DNA from 3 places in the Pseudorhizobium marinum genome. Region 3 is predicted to be linked to each of the others. Evidence: riboswitches for the same ligand, from Rfam matches in the RefSeq annotation. Region 3 holds a riboswitch; each other region holds the start of a gene.
What was found. A riboswitch is a leader RNA that binds a small molecule or an ion and turns the genes downstream of it on or off. The one in region 3 is predicted to bind thiamine pyrophosphate.
Positions count from the first base shown of each region.

Region 1: it holds a riboswitch for thiamine pyrophosphate, as region 3 does, so the genes downstream of both, EO99_RS0123485 (ABC transporter permease) here and thiB (thiamine ABC transporter substrate binding subunit) in region 3, are expected to answer to the same signal.
Region 2: it holds a riboswitch for thiamine pyrophosphate, as region 3 does, so the genes downstream of both, thiC (phosphomethylpyrimidine synthase ThiC) here and thiB (thiamine ABC transporter substrate binding subunit) in region 3, are expected to answer to the same signal.

Region 1 covers NZ_JMQK01000030.1:35,205-39,876, forward strand. Annotated here, with positions in the region: gene EO99_RS0123465 (DUF4174 domain-containing protein) at 1-566, shown strand, start outside; gene EO99_RS0123470 (hypothetical protein) at 680-895, shown strand; gene EO99_RS0123475 (DUF4142 domain-containing protein) at 1,023-1,526, shown strand; TPP riboswitch at 1,616-1,719, shown strand; gene EO99_RS27725 (hypothetical protein) at 1,686-1,874, opposite strand; gene EO99_RS0123485 (ABC transporter permease) at 1,858-2,640, shown strand; gene EO99_RS0123490 (ABC transporter substrate-binding protein) at 2,637-3,581, shown strand; gene EO99_RS0123495 (TRAP transporter large permease) at 3,644-4,672, shown strand, end outside.
Region 2 covers NZ_JMQK01000014.1:73,589-78,260, reverse strand. Annotated here, with positions in the region: gene thiC (phosphomethylpyrimidine synthase ThiC) at 1-1,551, opposite strand, end outside; TPP riboswitch at 1,643-1,759, opposite strand; gene EO99_RS0116800 (DUF6958 family protein) at 2,660-2,983, opposite strand; gene EO99_RS27530 (GFA family protein) at 2,976-3,515, opposite strand; gene EO99_RS0116790 (TetR/AcrR family transcriptional regulator) at 3,605-4,255, shown strand; gene EO99_RS0116785 (SRPBCC family protein) at 4,569-4,672, opposite strand, start outside.
Region 3 covers NZ_JMQK01000003.1:198,671-203,342, reverse strand. Annotated here, with positions in the region: gene EO99_RS0105005 (thiamine/thiamine pyrophosphate ABC transporter permease ThiP) at 1-1,531, opposite strand, end outside; gene thiB (thiamine ABC transporter substrate binding subunit) at 1,556-2,563, opposite strand; TPP riboswitch at 2,600-2,699, opposite strand; gene EO99_RS0104995 (response regulator) at 2,756-3,205, opposite strand; gene EO99_RS0104990 (ABC-F family ATP-binding cassette domain-containing protein) at 3,349-4,672, opposite strand, start outside.

The DNA of each region.
Region 1 (4,672 bases), on a different contig from region 3:
TGAACGAAAGCCAGATCACGATGATCCGAGAGCTGCCGGTCCTGAGAAGTTTTTCCGTCCGAGTGAACTTCGGCGGGCGAACTGGCGTTGAGGTTATCGACAGACGCCACCACAAGGATCAGGTCGCAAACCGATGGGAGATGCAGATGCAAAGGCCGATGATCGCAACGGTGCTGGCCCTTCTGGTTCCACTGCAGGCATCCGCCATGGATAGCCTGTCGCAGCTTACCTGGAAGAACCGCATCGCCCTCGTCTTTGGCGCGGCGGGTGAGGCCCGGCTGGAACGGCAACTGGCGGAGTTCACACGCTCCGATGCGGCACTCGCCGATCGCGACATGGTCGTCGTGCGGGTGACCGAGGAGACCGCGGAAGCCGTCTATGGCAGCATCGGCGACCTCGACGCCGCCGAACTTCGCCGGCAGGCCGACATCGCGCCCGGTGAGTTTCAAGTGGTCCTGATCGGCAAGGACGGAGGTGCAAAACTGAAGAGCGGCGAGTTTGTCGACAGCGAAGCGCTGTTCGGCCTCATCGACCGCATGCCCATGCGTCGCGCCGAGCAGGACTGATATCCTGCTAGGGCTCGGGGTGGCTCAGCGACGGAGAAGCCGCCGCGAGGAAATGCCTTGCAACTTCCGCCGCGCTCCATGGTTGGAGAGATCCACAGCAAATGGAGCAAGCCATGGATAGTCGCACGAAAAAGCTCATGTTCATTGCCGCGGCGGTGATCGTCGTGGTCGTCGGGGGCTTCTTCCTTTTTGTCCAGGACCTTGCGTCGACCTCCACCGTGATCGTCGAGGAGCCCTACGAGCGCACCGACGAAGCGCCGCCGAGCGGCGTCGAGGATCAGACGAGCCATCCCGCGCTCACCGACGAGCCAAGCGAGCCGGCGCAGTAGCGTCCTTCCGGGCAGCGTCCGGCCGCGGGAACTTCGGCAACGATCTGCGGTTCGAGATCAGGGAGCGCCGCCGCGGCGGCGCCTTCTCCATCATCAGCCCGGTCATCAGCAGGAAAGGTTCTTTTTCATGTTCAGGTCAGCATCCCGGATACTCATGCTTGCGCTTCTGCTCATACCCTTGGGCGCCGTGCAGGCTGCGGCGCAGGAGGATGCTAGGCAGTCCTTTTCCGGACGCTTGGCCAGCCTGAGCCACTTCCTCGTGGAATCGGCAGAACTGGCGCTCTCCCGTGGGCAGGAGGAGTCGGTGCGCGCCTTCGCCGAGACGGTGACGGAGAACCAGCGCCGGTTTGTGGCGGAGTTGAAAGAGGCGCTCGTCGAGGAGGGCGTGGATCCGGCGGCGGACCTGAGCGAGCAGGATCGCAACACGCTTCAGGCGCTGGAGTCGGCGCTCCAGAACCAGTTCGACAACGCCTATTTCTCCGCCCAGGCGATCGCCCTGGAAAGCATGATCCAGCTGATGAAGGATTACGGCGAAACCGGCCCGGAAGGTTCGCTGAAGACATTCGCCACCAATCACATCGGCGGCACCCGCACGCTTTACCTTCGCGCTCAGGACCTGTCGGTTCCGTGATGCGGAACGCATGAGGCGCCCGCCGCCGCTGCCGGGCTTGGCTCCCGCGCAAGGCGATTGACATTGCCGCCGGTCTGCGCAAAACATGACGAAATTCCGAGGGGGGCATCGTAACGGTGCTGAGATGGCGGTGAGCCGGACCCTTGAACCTGATCCGGGTCATACCGGCGTAGGAACGGAAACGGCCATATCAGGCGCCAATTCTCTTCTCCGCTTTACCTGGATCTCCATGATGTAACCGTCGGGAGATCGTTTGATGGCATCCAGCACCACAATCCGTGACAGACTGCGCTCGCGCGGCGACCAGGCGCCGACGCGGTAGAGCCTTGCCATGTCGTTGAAGCACATGGGACCGGGCCTCCTGGGCCTGATCGCCCTCTGGCAGGCCGTCGTCTGGCTGGTCGGCGCCCCCCGCTACATTCTTCCCGCGCCGCTGCAGGTGGCTGCAGCACTGGTCCGCCAGCCGGAATTCCTGCTGCGCAACGGGCTGATCACCCTGTCGGAGATCCTCGTCGGTCTCGCCTGCGGCACGCTGCTGGGCTTTGCCGCCGCCCTGTCGATGGCGGCGTTCCCCCGGCTCGGGCGTCTCGCCTGGCCGATGCTGCTGGTCCTGCAGGCGCTGCCGGTCTTCGTGCTCGCCCCCATTCTCGTCCTCTGGTTCGGCTTCGGCATGGCCTCCAAGGCAGTGATGGCAACGATCATCATCTTCTTTCCGGTTGCATCCGCCTTCGCCGACGGCTTGCACCGCACCGATCCGGTCCTGCTCGATGCCGCCGCGCTCACCAAGGCCAGTCATTGGCAGGTGCTCCGCCACATCCGCCTGCCGCTGGCGCTGCCGGCGCTCGTTTCGGGCCTGCGCGTTGCCGCGCCGCTGGCGCCAATCGGTGCCGTGGTCGGCGAATGGGTCGGCGCCTCCGCGGGTCTCGGCTTCGTCATGGTGCAGGCCAATGCCCGCATGCAGACCGACACCGTCTTTGCCGCCATGGCGCTACTCGCGGCCATGACCCTCCTCCTGCGCGCCGCCGTCGACCGCCTGACGGCGCCGCTCGCCCCTTGGGCGCCGGAATCCGACCATCGCCCCCTTAATTTAATTAGCCGGAGAATAAAATCATGACACGACGCCTGCTTCCCCTCCTCGGCGCGCTCGCGCTCCTGGCGCTTCCCCTGCCAGCGCAAGCCGCCGACAAGCTGACCGTGATGCTCGAATGGTTCGTCAACCCGGATCACGCGACCATGGTCGTCGCCCAGGAGCGCGGTCTCTTTGCCGAACAGGGCCTCGAGGTGGAACTGCTGCCGCCGGCCGATCCGTCCTCCGTGCCGCGGCTGGTCGCCGCCGGCCAGGCCGATATCGGCGTGCATTACCAGCCGAACCTCTATCTCGACCACGCTGCGGGCCTGCCGCTCGTCCGCTTCGGCACGCTTGTCGAGACGCCGCTCAACACCATCACGGTTCTCGCCAATGGTCCCGTCAAGACGCTGGCGGATCTGAAGGGCAGGAAGATCGGCTTTTCGGTGTCCGGTTTCGAGGATGCCATGCTGAAGCGTATCCTGGAGGCCGAAGGCCTGTCCCTCGATGACGTCGAACTCGTCAACGTCAACTTCGCGCTCACCGCCTCGCTGCTCGGCGGCCAGGTGGACGCCACCGTCGGCGGCTTCCGCAATTTCGAGCTGACCCAGATCCGCCTCGAAGGCGGCGAGCCCCATGCCTTCTTTCCCGAAGAGCACGGCGTTCCCGTCTATGACGAGCTGATCTTCGTCGCCCAGAGGGACATGGCCGGCGACGACCGTCTTCCCCGCTTCCTGAAGGCCGTCGAGGATGCCGCGATCTTCCTCACCAACCATCCGCAGGAGGCCTGGGAGCTCTTCATCAAGGCCTATCCGGACCTCGATGACGCGCTGAACCGCCAGGCCTTCCTCGATACGCTGCCGCGCTTTGCCAAGCGCCCGGCGGCCCTCGACCGCGGCCGCTACGAGCGCTTCGGCGCCTTCATGGCCGAAAGCGGGCTGATCGACAGCGCGCCGGCCGTCGAGGACCTGGCCGTCGAACTGCGGTGAGGCGAGGCGAGGACACAGACCTGCGACCCCTGTCGGTAAAGGATAGTGCCGCGCCGCCATCACTGCCGCCTCCGGCCAGCGACTGGCAGCAGAAGAGCGGGCGCCTTGCGGAGGCCGTCGAAGCGGCGCTCTCGACCGTGGCGGCGGCGGTGCTGGCAGTCCTTCTGGCGCTGGTGCTGGCCTCGGTCGTCCTGCGCTACCTCTTCTCGACCGGCATGGTCGGCGCGGAGGAGGCGGCGCTGTGGCTCTTCCTGCTGCTGGTCGCGCTGGGCCTGCCGCTCACACTGTCGGGCGCTCTGGCCATGCGCCTCGACATCGCGCGCCGTGCAGCGCCCGTAGCCCTGGGCCCGGCGCTGCATCTGGTGGCCGATGCCGTGACGGTCGTCGCAGCACTCGCCTTCGTCAGCGGCGGCGCTGCGGCCGCCGGCATGATGGGCTCCACCTCCGTCGTGCTCGGCCTGCCGGACTGGCTGCGGCCGGCAGCCCTGAGCACGAGCGCCGGACTGCTTCTGGTGCTGCTGGTCCTTCGCCGTATCGTCGAAGGGAAGGGCACGTCCGCGCTGTTGTCTTGTCTCCTCGGCCTTGCGGTTCATCTTCTGCCGGCAGAGATCATCCTCGAGAGCCTCTGGTCCCCCGGTCACTGGCCCCCGGGTCTGATCGCGCTGCTGATCGCCGGCCTCGGCCTTTTGCTCGGCGCTCCGCTGGCCCATTGTCTCCTCGCCGGGGCAGCGCTTGCCGTTCCCTTCGGCAGCAGCCTCCCTGAGCCTGCGATCGTGGCGACAGCGGCAAGCGGCCTGTCGCGCTTCCTGCTGCTCGCCATTCCCTTCTTCCTGCTGACCGGCGTGCTGCTCACCCTCTCGGGGGCGGCGGAGCGCCTGGTGCGGCTTGCCGCAAGCCTCGTCGGCCATCGGCCTGCCGGCCTTGCCCAGACGACCCTCCTCACCAGCGTGCTCTTCTCCGGCGCCTCCGGCTCCTCCGTCGCAAATGCCGCCTTCGGCGCCAGCACCTTCTTCCCGCAGCTTCTCCGCCACGGCTACCGGCGGGCGGATGCCGGTGCGCTGATCGCCGCCACCTCCGTCCTCGACAACGTC
Region 2 (4,672 bases), on a different contig from region 3:
CAGAGCGTCGTCGCGGATTTTCGCTGCGGGATGTCCCTTTGCGAGATCGGCTGCGTGGGCGGCGATCTTGTAGGTGATGACGCCAGTCTTGACGTCGTTGCGATCGGGCAGTCCCAGATGTTCCTTCGGGGTGACGTAGCAGAGCATGGCTGTGCCGAACCAACCGATCATCGCCGCACCTATGCCTGATGTGATGTGGTCGTAACCTGGAGCAATATCGGTTGTCAGCGGCCCAAGCGTGTAGAAGGGCGCTTCCCCGCAGATCTGCAACTGCTTGTCCATGTTTTCCTTGATCTTGTGCATCGGGACATGTCCCGGGCCTTCGATCATCACCTGGCAGTCTTTCTCCCAGGCAATCCTGGTGAGTTCGCCGAGTGTTTCAAGCTCAGCGAACTGCGCAGCATCGTTGGCATCGGCAATGGAACCGGGGCGCAGGCCGTCGCCCAGCGAGAAGGAGACGTCATAGGCACGGCAGATGTCGCAGATGTCCTCAAAATGCTGGTAAAGGAAACTCTCCTTGTGATGATGTAGACACCATTTGGCCATGATGGAGCCGCCACGCGAGACGATGCCGGTGACCCGATCGATGGTGAGCGGAATGTAGGCGAGCCTCACCCCGGCATGGATGGTGAAGTAGTCCACCCCCTGCTCCGCCTGTTCGATCAGCGTATCGCGATAGATTTCCCAGGTGAGGTTTTCCGCAATGCCGCCGACCTTCTCCAGCGCCTGGTAGAGCGGCACGGTGCCGAGCGGGACTGGAGAGTTGCGGATAATCCACTCGCGGATGTTGTGGATGTTACGGCCGGTGGAGAGATCCATTACGGTATCGCCGCCCCAGCGGATCGCCCAGACCATCTTCTCCACCTCTTCGGTCATGGAGGACGTCACGGCGGAATTGCCGATGTTGGCGTTGATCTTGACCAGGAAGTTGCGGCCGATGATCATCGGTTCGGCTTCGGGGTGGTTGATATTGGCCGGAATGATGGCGCGTCCACTCGCCACTTCCTGCCGAACGAACTCCGGTGTGACGAAATCGGGAATGTGCGCGCCGAAGCTTTCGCCGTCCCGCTGCAGCGAATGCTCTTGGGCTTGCCGGCCCAGATTCTCCCGAATAGCGACAAATTCCATTTCCGCGGTTATGATACCCGCCCGCGCGTAGGCGAGCTGGGTCACCGCCTTCCCATCCTTCGCGCGGCGCGGAGGGCTCAGGGGAGAGAATTGCGGCGTCAGCCGGTCGCCGGCCGCAAAGCCGTTGTCCTCCGGCCGGATCTTGCGGCCTTGATAGATCTCGGTGTCGTCGCGCGCTGCGATCCACGCTTGGCGAAGCTTCGGCAGGCCGCCTTCGATCGAGACGACGTGCGACGGATCGGTATAGGGGCCGGATGTGTCATAGACGATGACGGGTAGCTCACCGGAGGTCGGGTGGAGGGCGACCTCGCGCATGGGAACGCGAAGGTCCGGATGCTGCTTTCCGGCCAAGTGGATCTTGCGCGACGCGGGCAAGGGCCCGCTGGTAACGGCTGTCGAATGGGTTGAGGCGGCAATCTTCATCGTGAGGCTCCAAGTTTCAGGTTGGAGACCCAGTCCTAGAGCCGGAATGATGGAAGGACGCAGAGACGGAATCCAGACGTGGACTGTATATCGTCGAGCGCTCGCACCGTCCCTACGCCAGTATGAACTGGATCAGGTTCAACGGGTCACTGCGCTGCGAAAGCCAGCAGAATCTCAGCCCCTTGCCGGGGCACCCCTGGTGAATGATGCAAGGCTACGATAGTCGGATTAGCAGGTCAAGCACGCGCGACCGAAAAGCTTCACGCAAACCTGTGGGGGTTACGCGCTTATCAATGATGCTCATCGACGACGATGCAAATTGCCAGGGGGAGCTCCTTCATGCAGCAAAGGTCGGCCGGCCCGCCCGGGAGATCGAACGCGCGACCCCGGCCTGCAAACCCTTCGCAAGGGACTGCCTTGGTGAGCGAGGAGCCCGGGTTGCCGGATTGGATGATTCGGAGCTGGCTGCTCTCCGTTCTGTCCCATCTGTGGATGCGAACACCTGACCCAGTCGTTCGAAGACGGCCCCATGCCGTTCATTCGAGGCGCCCAGTACGTCCTTGCGCCGTTCCAGCGGGCTGCAAATCAGTTGTCTTGCCAGGTCAGGTTCAAGGGCGCCTTGCCAGAACCAGCAACAGAAAGCCGCCCAGGTCGCGCCAGCGCAAGAACCGCGAGACGGCTTCGCAAGCAGCGGGTGACGGTTGAGGCTCACCGATATTGGTGATGACGAAGCCCGCGGAGGCTACTACAATGAAGTAGTCCCCAATGGTCCGCGGAAAAAAAACCTCGGAACCGCAAACGGCGGAGTTTCTTCGTCGTTGGGGTGGGCTCCAAAACGTCAATGCTCCACGAAGGGCCCTCTGTCGAAACACCGACCGAAACCCAGTTGCTCGGCCGTCGGCGGCTTTTTCCCAACCCAGCCCCCGGGCCGCCTGGGCAACAGTGGCCCAACGTTTCCCGACCAGCTTCACCGCTCACGCTTATACTCGCGGCTCAATATCCGCCTTGGCAATGACGCTCTCCGGATTCAGACGGAACACCTAAACGCGATTTCCATGAAGCCGGCGGCAGGCCAGAGAGTGGCAGCTCTTGGCGGACTTTCTGCCGCTCAACGCAACAGGGTTCCCACTCGCTGGACCGCTTGATGGTAACGCTTTGGCTTTGCGTTTTCCCGGGTGACGATGCCCTTGGCTTCCAGATCAAGCCGAACAGCACCTAACCACCAGCCCAGTTTGTCTCCACCAGGAAACAGCTCCTCCGTGAGGTGCGGCAGGAGGGCCTGCTTGGCTTCTGCTTCGGTCATGCCGGGAGACTGTCGGGGCAAGACGACCAGGAGTGCATCCCGAACGGCTTCGTATTTCCGCCGGTCGACCAACTTCGTTCGTCCGGTCGAGATGACGTTCTCAATTTCAATTTTCTCGAGATCAGACATTAGATGCTCGCTGCAGGAATGGCACTGTTGGGCTGCGGAACCCCATAAGGGCAAACGATGAGGCCAAGCGCCATGCGGCCCCTAGCGGGATTGGCCTGCCATTCGGCACATCGCTGGGGAGGCGATCTGCATCGGCAAGGTCGCTACAGAACATTCGATATTCTACAGCTGGTCGGGCGGTTTCAGGCAAATTTTTCGCATAAAGGCTTACCCAATGGCCGGGTTCGAAGTCGAGGAACATCGGGGTGTTGCAACAGTCAGCGAAAATGCGCCTGGTTGGGCTGTCGGGGGTAAGTCTATGTTGCTGGAGGCGTTCTGCACCAGCATCGCATGCGATTTTGTCGGCGCGATGAATGATGACATGAGTCGCGCCCTTTCCATCCGTCACGCCGACACCATCCGGTAAGGCAGCAAAAAATTCAGATGCCAAACGGCAACTGGTACACATGCATTCGCTGCTCATAATGCTGGGGCCCGAAATCGTCAGGCGAGCCGCCCGGCAGCGACAGGTGATGGACTGTGATTCCTGCATCGGTGCATCTCCTTATTGAATAGAATGACGATTCTATTTAATCCAGTCAAGACGACCAGAAACCTGTCCGCAAGCAACAAGGACAATCCATGAACAATGGTGCGCAGACGCGGATCGCGAGAAGTCGAACTAAAATCCTTGCTGCAGCCTCCGATGTCTTTCTGAGTGAAGGCTATGTCGCCTCAAGCATGGAGCAAGTAGCCCTAGCAGCAGATGTTTCCATCCAAACCATCTACAGCCACTTCAAAGGAAAGGGAGCACTCTTTCTCGAGGTTGCTACCGACCTGGCCGGGGGCGCTGCGAGTGCTGTGGGCAATTTGGTTGAAACACTGCCTGAAGACACTCCGGTTGAGGAATGGCTTACGCGGTTTGCCACCCAGCAGTTGAAGGTTGTCCTGACGCCAACTCTCATGCAACTGAGACGCATGGTGATCGGAGAGGTGGGGCGTTTCCCCCAGTTGGGCAGGACCCTCTATGAAGCCGGGCCGGGCCGAGCAATTGCGCGGCTAACGACCGGCTTGCAGCACTACATCGAGCGCGGCGAGATTGCCATGACGGATCCAGTGCGAGCCGCAAAGCAGTTTAACTGGCTTCTGATGGGAGGTCCAACATCAGAGGTTATGTACCTCGGTGAAGCCGCGATCCCCACCGAGCCTGAGATGCGAACGCAGGTGGACGAGACCGTCGCAATCTTCCTGGCGGCCTATGGACGCGAAGCCACACCACCGGCGTCTGCTTAGGTCGACAAGCTGACGCTCCTTGGGAACAACCCAATGACCGTAGTGGTCGGGACCGCCAGGCCGTTGTCGCCAACAGCTTCATCGTGGAGTCGCTCCGATGTCGGGCGAACTTTGGTGTACCCGACCCACTCCTGACCAGGCACACGATCGCCCCTATCCCGGGTACCGAGCGCATCCTGCAGTGCGACCCAACAGGCGGTCATCCCCGCAGACGAGACAGGTGAGAAGAACACGGATTGCAGCGATGAGGCGCCATGGTCGGCTGTGCAACGTCAACCCGGGTTCCGGCGACGATAGCACCGGAAATCGTTTGCTACCCGGCGATCTCCGGCTGAACCAGCCGCACTAACTTGTCCAGCGAGTCCTGCCAGCCAAGGTAGCAGCCTTCGCGCGGAATCAGGTCCGGGATCCCGGTCT
Region 3 (4,672 bases):
CATCGGCGGTCCGATAGCTCGACAGGCTGCTGTATAGCAGCCAGGGCAGCGTGACGAAATCGCTGGAGCCGAACAGAGCGACAGCGCCGAGATCGCCCAGCGACAGGGCCATCGCGAAGGAGAGCGCGAGGGCCGCAGGCGTCATCAGGATCGGCCGGTCGATGTGCCATAGTTTCCAGAGCCCGGACATGCCGAGACTGGCGGTCAGCCGGGCGGTTCGTGCGTGGTGCGTCTCCATGGCCGGTTCCAGGACGCGCACGACGAAGGGCAGCGCCATCAGGGCATTGATGGCGACGACCAGGACGGGTGCAAAGCGGCTCACGTCGCCCCATGGCCGCAACAGCAGGAACCATCCCGTGCCGAGGACGATCGGCGGGACGAGCAGGACGAGCGATGATGTGGCACCGAGAATTCGGCCATAGGCGACTGCACTGGCTCCAGCGCCCTGCGTCTCTGCCACCGTCAGGCGGCCGCGGATGATGGCGATCGACATTGCCAGTGCGAGCAATCCGGATGCGAGGGCAATCGCAAGGCTCGTCGCGGCAGCGCCTGCGAACGCTGCGCTGGTAACCAGCCGGCCAAGGTCTGCCTGCAGACCGGCCGAGACGACCGCGACCAAGGGCAGCAAGAGAAAGGCCACAGCTGTGGCAATCCAAGCCATATCCCAGGTGCGCTTCGCGAGTGTTCGCCCGTCGAAGCGGATTCTTGCGCCGCCAAGCGTTGATATCCTTTCCTCCGGTCGGCGCATTGTCGCCAGGACTGCCACGACCAGGCCCGTCAGCGCAATCTGCAGCAGCGCGAGGGCAATCGCCCGGGGCGGGTCGAAATCGAACCGCAGGGACTGGTAGATGGCGACTTCCAGCGTCGTTGCCGCGGGCCCGCCGCCCAGGACCAGGACGATGGTGAAGCTGTTCACGCACAGCATGAAGATGAGGCCCGCAATGCCCGGCAGGATCCTTACCAGCGCCGGCCACTCGACAAAGCGGAAGACCGAGACGGAGTTCATGCCGAGGCCTGCGGCGAGCATCCAGGATTCGCCCGGCTGGCGCTCGAGCGCGGAGACCATCAGCCGGCAGGCAAGCGGCAGGTTGAAGAATACATGCGCCAGAAGGATGCCGCTCAATCCGTAGATGCTGATAGGTTCGCTGGCACCCAGCGAGAGGAGCAGGCCGTTTGCCCAGCCTTGCCGGCCCCAGATGGCAATCAAACCGAGCGTCACCACCAGAACCGGCAAGCCCATCGGCAGCGCCATGAGTCTCAGAACCCAGAGACGCCCGGGGAAATGGCTGCGGCGCGCCAGCGCGAGCGCCACGGGCACGGCAAGGCCTGTCGAAAGCAGGGTCGACAGAGCTGCCTGCAGAAGCGTGAACTGGAGGATCCGGAATGTGTAGGCCGAAAAAATCCACCCATCGGTAGTCGCCGGTTGACTGGCCAGCAGCGCGGCCAGTGCCAGAAGTATGAAGAGCGCGGTTGCCGCCAGGGCAATGGCGCTGCCGGCAAGTCCCCACCGTCGCTGCCGCCGCGTCATCATCATGGCTGTCGGCTCACTCGGCGCTCATCGGGCGCTCATTGCCGTCAGCCATTCATCGATCCATGCCCGTCGATGGGCGGCAACCTCCTCGGGATCCATCAGCAGCGTGTTCTGCGGACTGACGAGCCTGTTGAAGGCGTCCGGAAGGGGTTCGGAGGTTGGTGCGGCCGGCATCATCCAGTTCGTCGTCGGGATGATGTTCTGGAAGGCCGGCGTCATCGTGAAAGCGAGAAACTTTCTCGCCAGCGTCTTGTCATTCGATGTCGTCAGCATTCCGGCCAGTTCGATCTGGACATAGTGGCCTTCCGAGAACGCGGCGGCCTGATACCTCTCCGTGCCCTCCGCGACCATGTGATAGGCCGGCGAGGTGGTGTAGGAGAGAACCATCGGCACCTCGCCCTTGGTGAACAGCCCGTAGGCTTCCGACCATCCCGGCGTCACCGTCAAGATCCTGTCGCGGAGCTTCGTCCAGGCCGCCGGAGCGTCGTCGCCATAGACCGACTTCACCCAGAGAAGCAGGCCAAGCCCCGGCGTCGAGGTGCGCGGATCCTGAATGACGATCTTCTGGGCCGGATCTCCTTCTACCAGTTCCTTCAGGCTTCTGGGTGGCGTCTGCATCGCCTGCGTGTCGTAGACCACGGCGAAATGGCCGTAGTCGTAGGGAATGAAGACCTCGTCGCTGTAGCCGCCCGGGACTGCGATGGCGCCCGTGTCGAGGCCATGCGGCTCGAAAAGTCCGGTGGCCTTGGCTTCCGTCGCCAGGTTGGTGTCGAGGCCGAGCACCAGGTCAGCTCCCGTGCTCTGACCTTCCAGCTTCAGCCGGGAGAGCAGAGCCACGCCGTCCGCCACGCTGACGAACTCGATGGTGCAGGCGCAGGTCTTTTCGAATTCTTCCTTGACCTGGGGACCGGGGCCCCATTCGGCGGTAAAGCTCTCGTAGGTGTAGATGGTCAGCGTCTTCTCCTGCGCCATCGCAGGATAGGCGATTGCGAAGGTCGACAGGAAACACAGGAATGGCAGGGTTCTTGTCATTGACGCCTCCTTGTTCAACGAAAGGGAACAGGCGTCGATCAGAAGCCGTCTAATCCCTCCGCCGGTATCAACCGGATCAGGTTCCGCGGGTTGGCAAAGCCTCTCAGCCGCAGATGCGGCACCCCGTTAGAGCTTCCTACGGTGTACCGGGCAGCGCAGGCCTTGGCAAGCATTCGCGCCGGGATCGAGGCGCTAGTGAGGGCGCTGGAAAACGTGGAGTTCGCGGGGCAGGGAGGCAATGCCGCCGGTGCGCCGTGCAACGGCATAATCGATGGACTGTTCCACGACATGCGGCATCACGGGCTTCGTCAGGACGCCAAGCACGCCGTTCTGGACCTGATTGACCTCTTCCGGGTTGGCAGTCATGTAGATTACCGTCAGACCGTAGATCTCGGCAAGCTCGCGTCCGAGTTCCGGTCCTGTTCTTCCGTCGGAGAGGTTCACGTCGACCAGGGCGATGTCGGCCGTCTGGGCAAGCGCCAAGGCATGGCTGCGGCCGCTGGCAAAGCCGGCGATCTGCAAACCCATCGCCTCAACTGTCTCGCCGACGTCGAGCGCGATCAGGAATTCGTCTTCGACAATCAGGACACGATGGTGTGCCGCTTGCTGAGCCAGCCGACGACTCGGTACACTTGCCAGCATTGGAATTCTCCTAAGGTTCGGTGTCTTACCAGCGTCTGTCCCAGATCGACACTGACAACCGAACGAAGGTCCCGAAGGATTGTTCCGGTTTCCGGCAGAAGCAGCGAAATGGCCGCCCGTTATGGCTAACAGAGGGTTAACTCCTATCCCTCCAGCTCCTCGCGCAGCATCTCGAGCTCCAGCCACTCTTCCTCCATCCGCGTCAGGCCCTGGCGCAGCTTCTCCGTCTCCGCCGCCAGCCTGTTGAAGGTCGCCGGGTCCTTGCTGAAGAGTTGGGGATCGGCCATCTTCTGTTCTCGCGCGGCAATATCGGCTTCCACCTTCGCCATCTCCTTGGGAAGGTTCTCGAGCGCGAACTTCTGCTTGAAGGACAGCTTGACCTTGTTCCTGGGAGCCTCCGATGCGGGTCCGGCCGTTGCGGCCTTCGACTTCTCCTGCTTTTCGACGCGCCGCCGCTCTTCCTGTGCGCCCCGGCGCTGAGCCAGCATGTCGGTATAGCCGCCGGCATATTCGATCCAGCGGCCATCGGGGGCATCCGGCGTGGCGGGCGCTATGGTCGAGGTCACCGTGCGGTCGAGGAAGTCGCGATCGTGGCTGACGAGGATGACGGTGCCGCTGAAGCCGGAGACGATCTCCTGCAGAAGGTCGAGCGTTTCGATGTCGAGGTCGTTGGTCGGTTCGTCGAGGATCAGCAGGTTCGAGGGACGCGCCATGATCCGCGCCAGCATCAGCCGGGCGCGCTCGCCGCCGGAGAGGTTCTTGATCGGGGTGCGGATCTGCTCCGGCTGGAACAGGAAGTCCTTCATGTATCCCGCGACATGGCGCTGCTCGCCGTTGACGAGAAGCGTCTCGCCGCGTCCGTCGGTCAGATACTGGGACAGCGTTTCTTCCGGGTCGAGATCCTCGCGCTTCTGGTCCAGCGTCGCGATCTCGAGATTGGTGCCGAGCTTCACGGTACCGGTGTCCGGCGCAAGCTGTCCGGTCAGCATCTTCAGGAGCGTCGTCTTGCCGGCGCCGTTCGGGCCGACGAGGCCGATGCAATCGCCCCGGTGCACGCGGATGCTGAAGGGCGCGACGATGGTGCGCTCCTCGTAGCTCTTGGTGATCATCTCGGCTTCGATGACCAGCTTGCCGGACTCGCGCCCTTCCGATGCCGTCGCCTGCACGCTGCCCTGAGCGCCCTTGTGGCCGCGGTAGTCGGCGCGCATGGTCTGGAGCTCGCCCAGGCGGCGCATGTTGCGCTTGCGGCGCGCCGTCACGCCGTAGCGCAGCCAGTGCTCCTCCCGTTCGATCGCCTTTCCAAGCTTGTGCTGCTCCAGCTCCTCCGCCTCCAGCACCTCGTCGCGCCATGCTTCGAAGTATTGGAACCCGCGGTCGAGACGCCGCGACACACCACGGTCGAGCCAGACGGTGGCGGTCGACACCTTCTCCAGGAAGCGCCGATCGTGGGAGATGAGCACGAGCGCG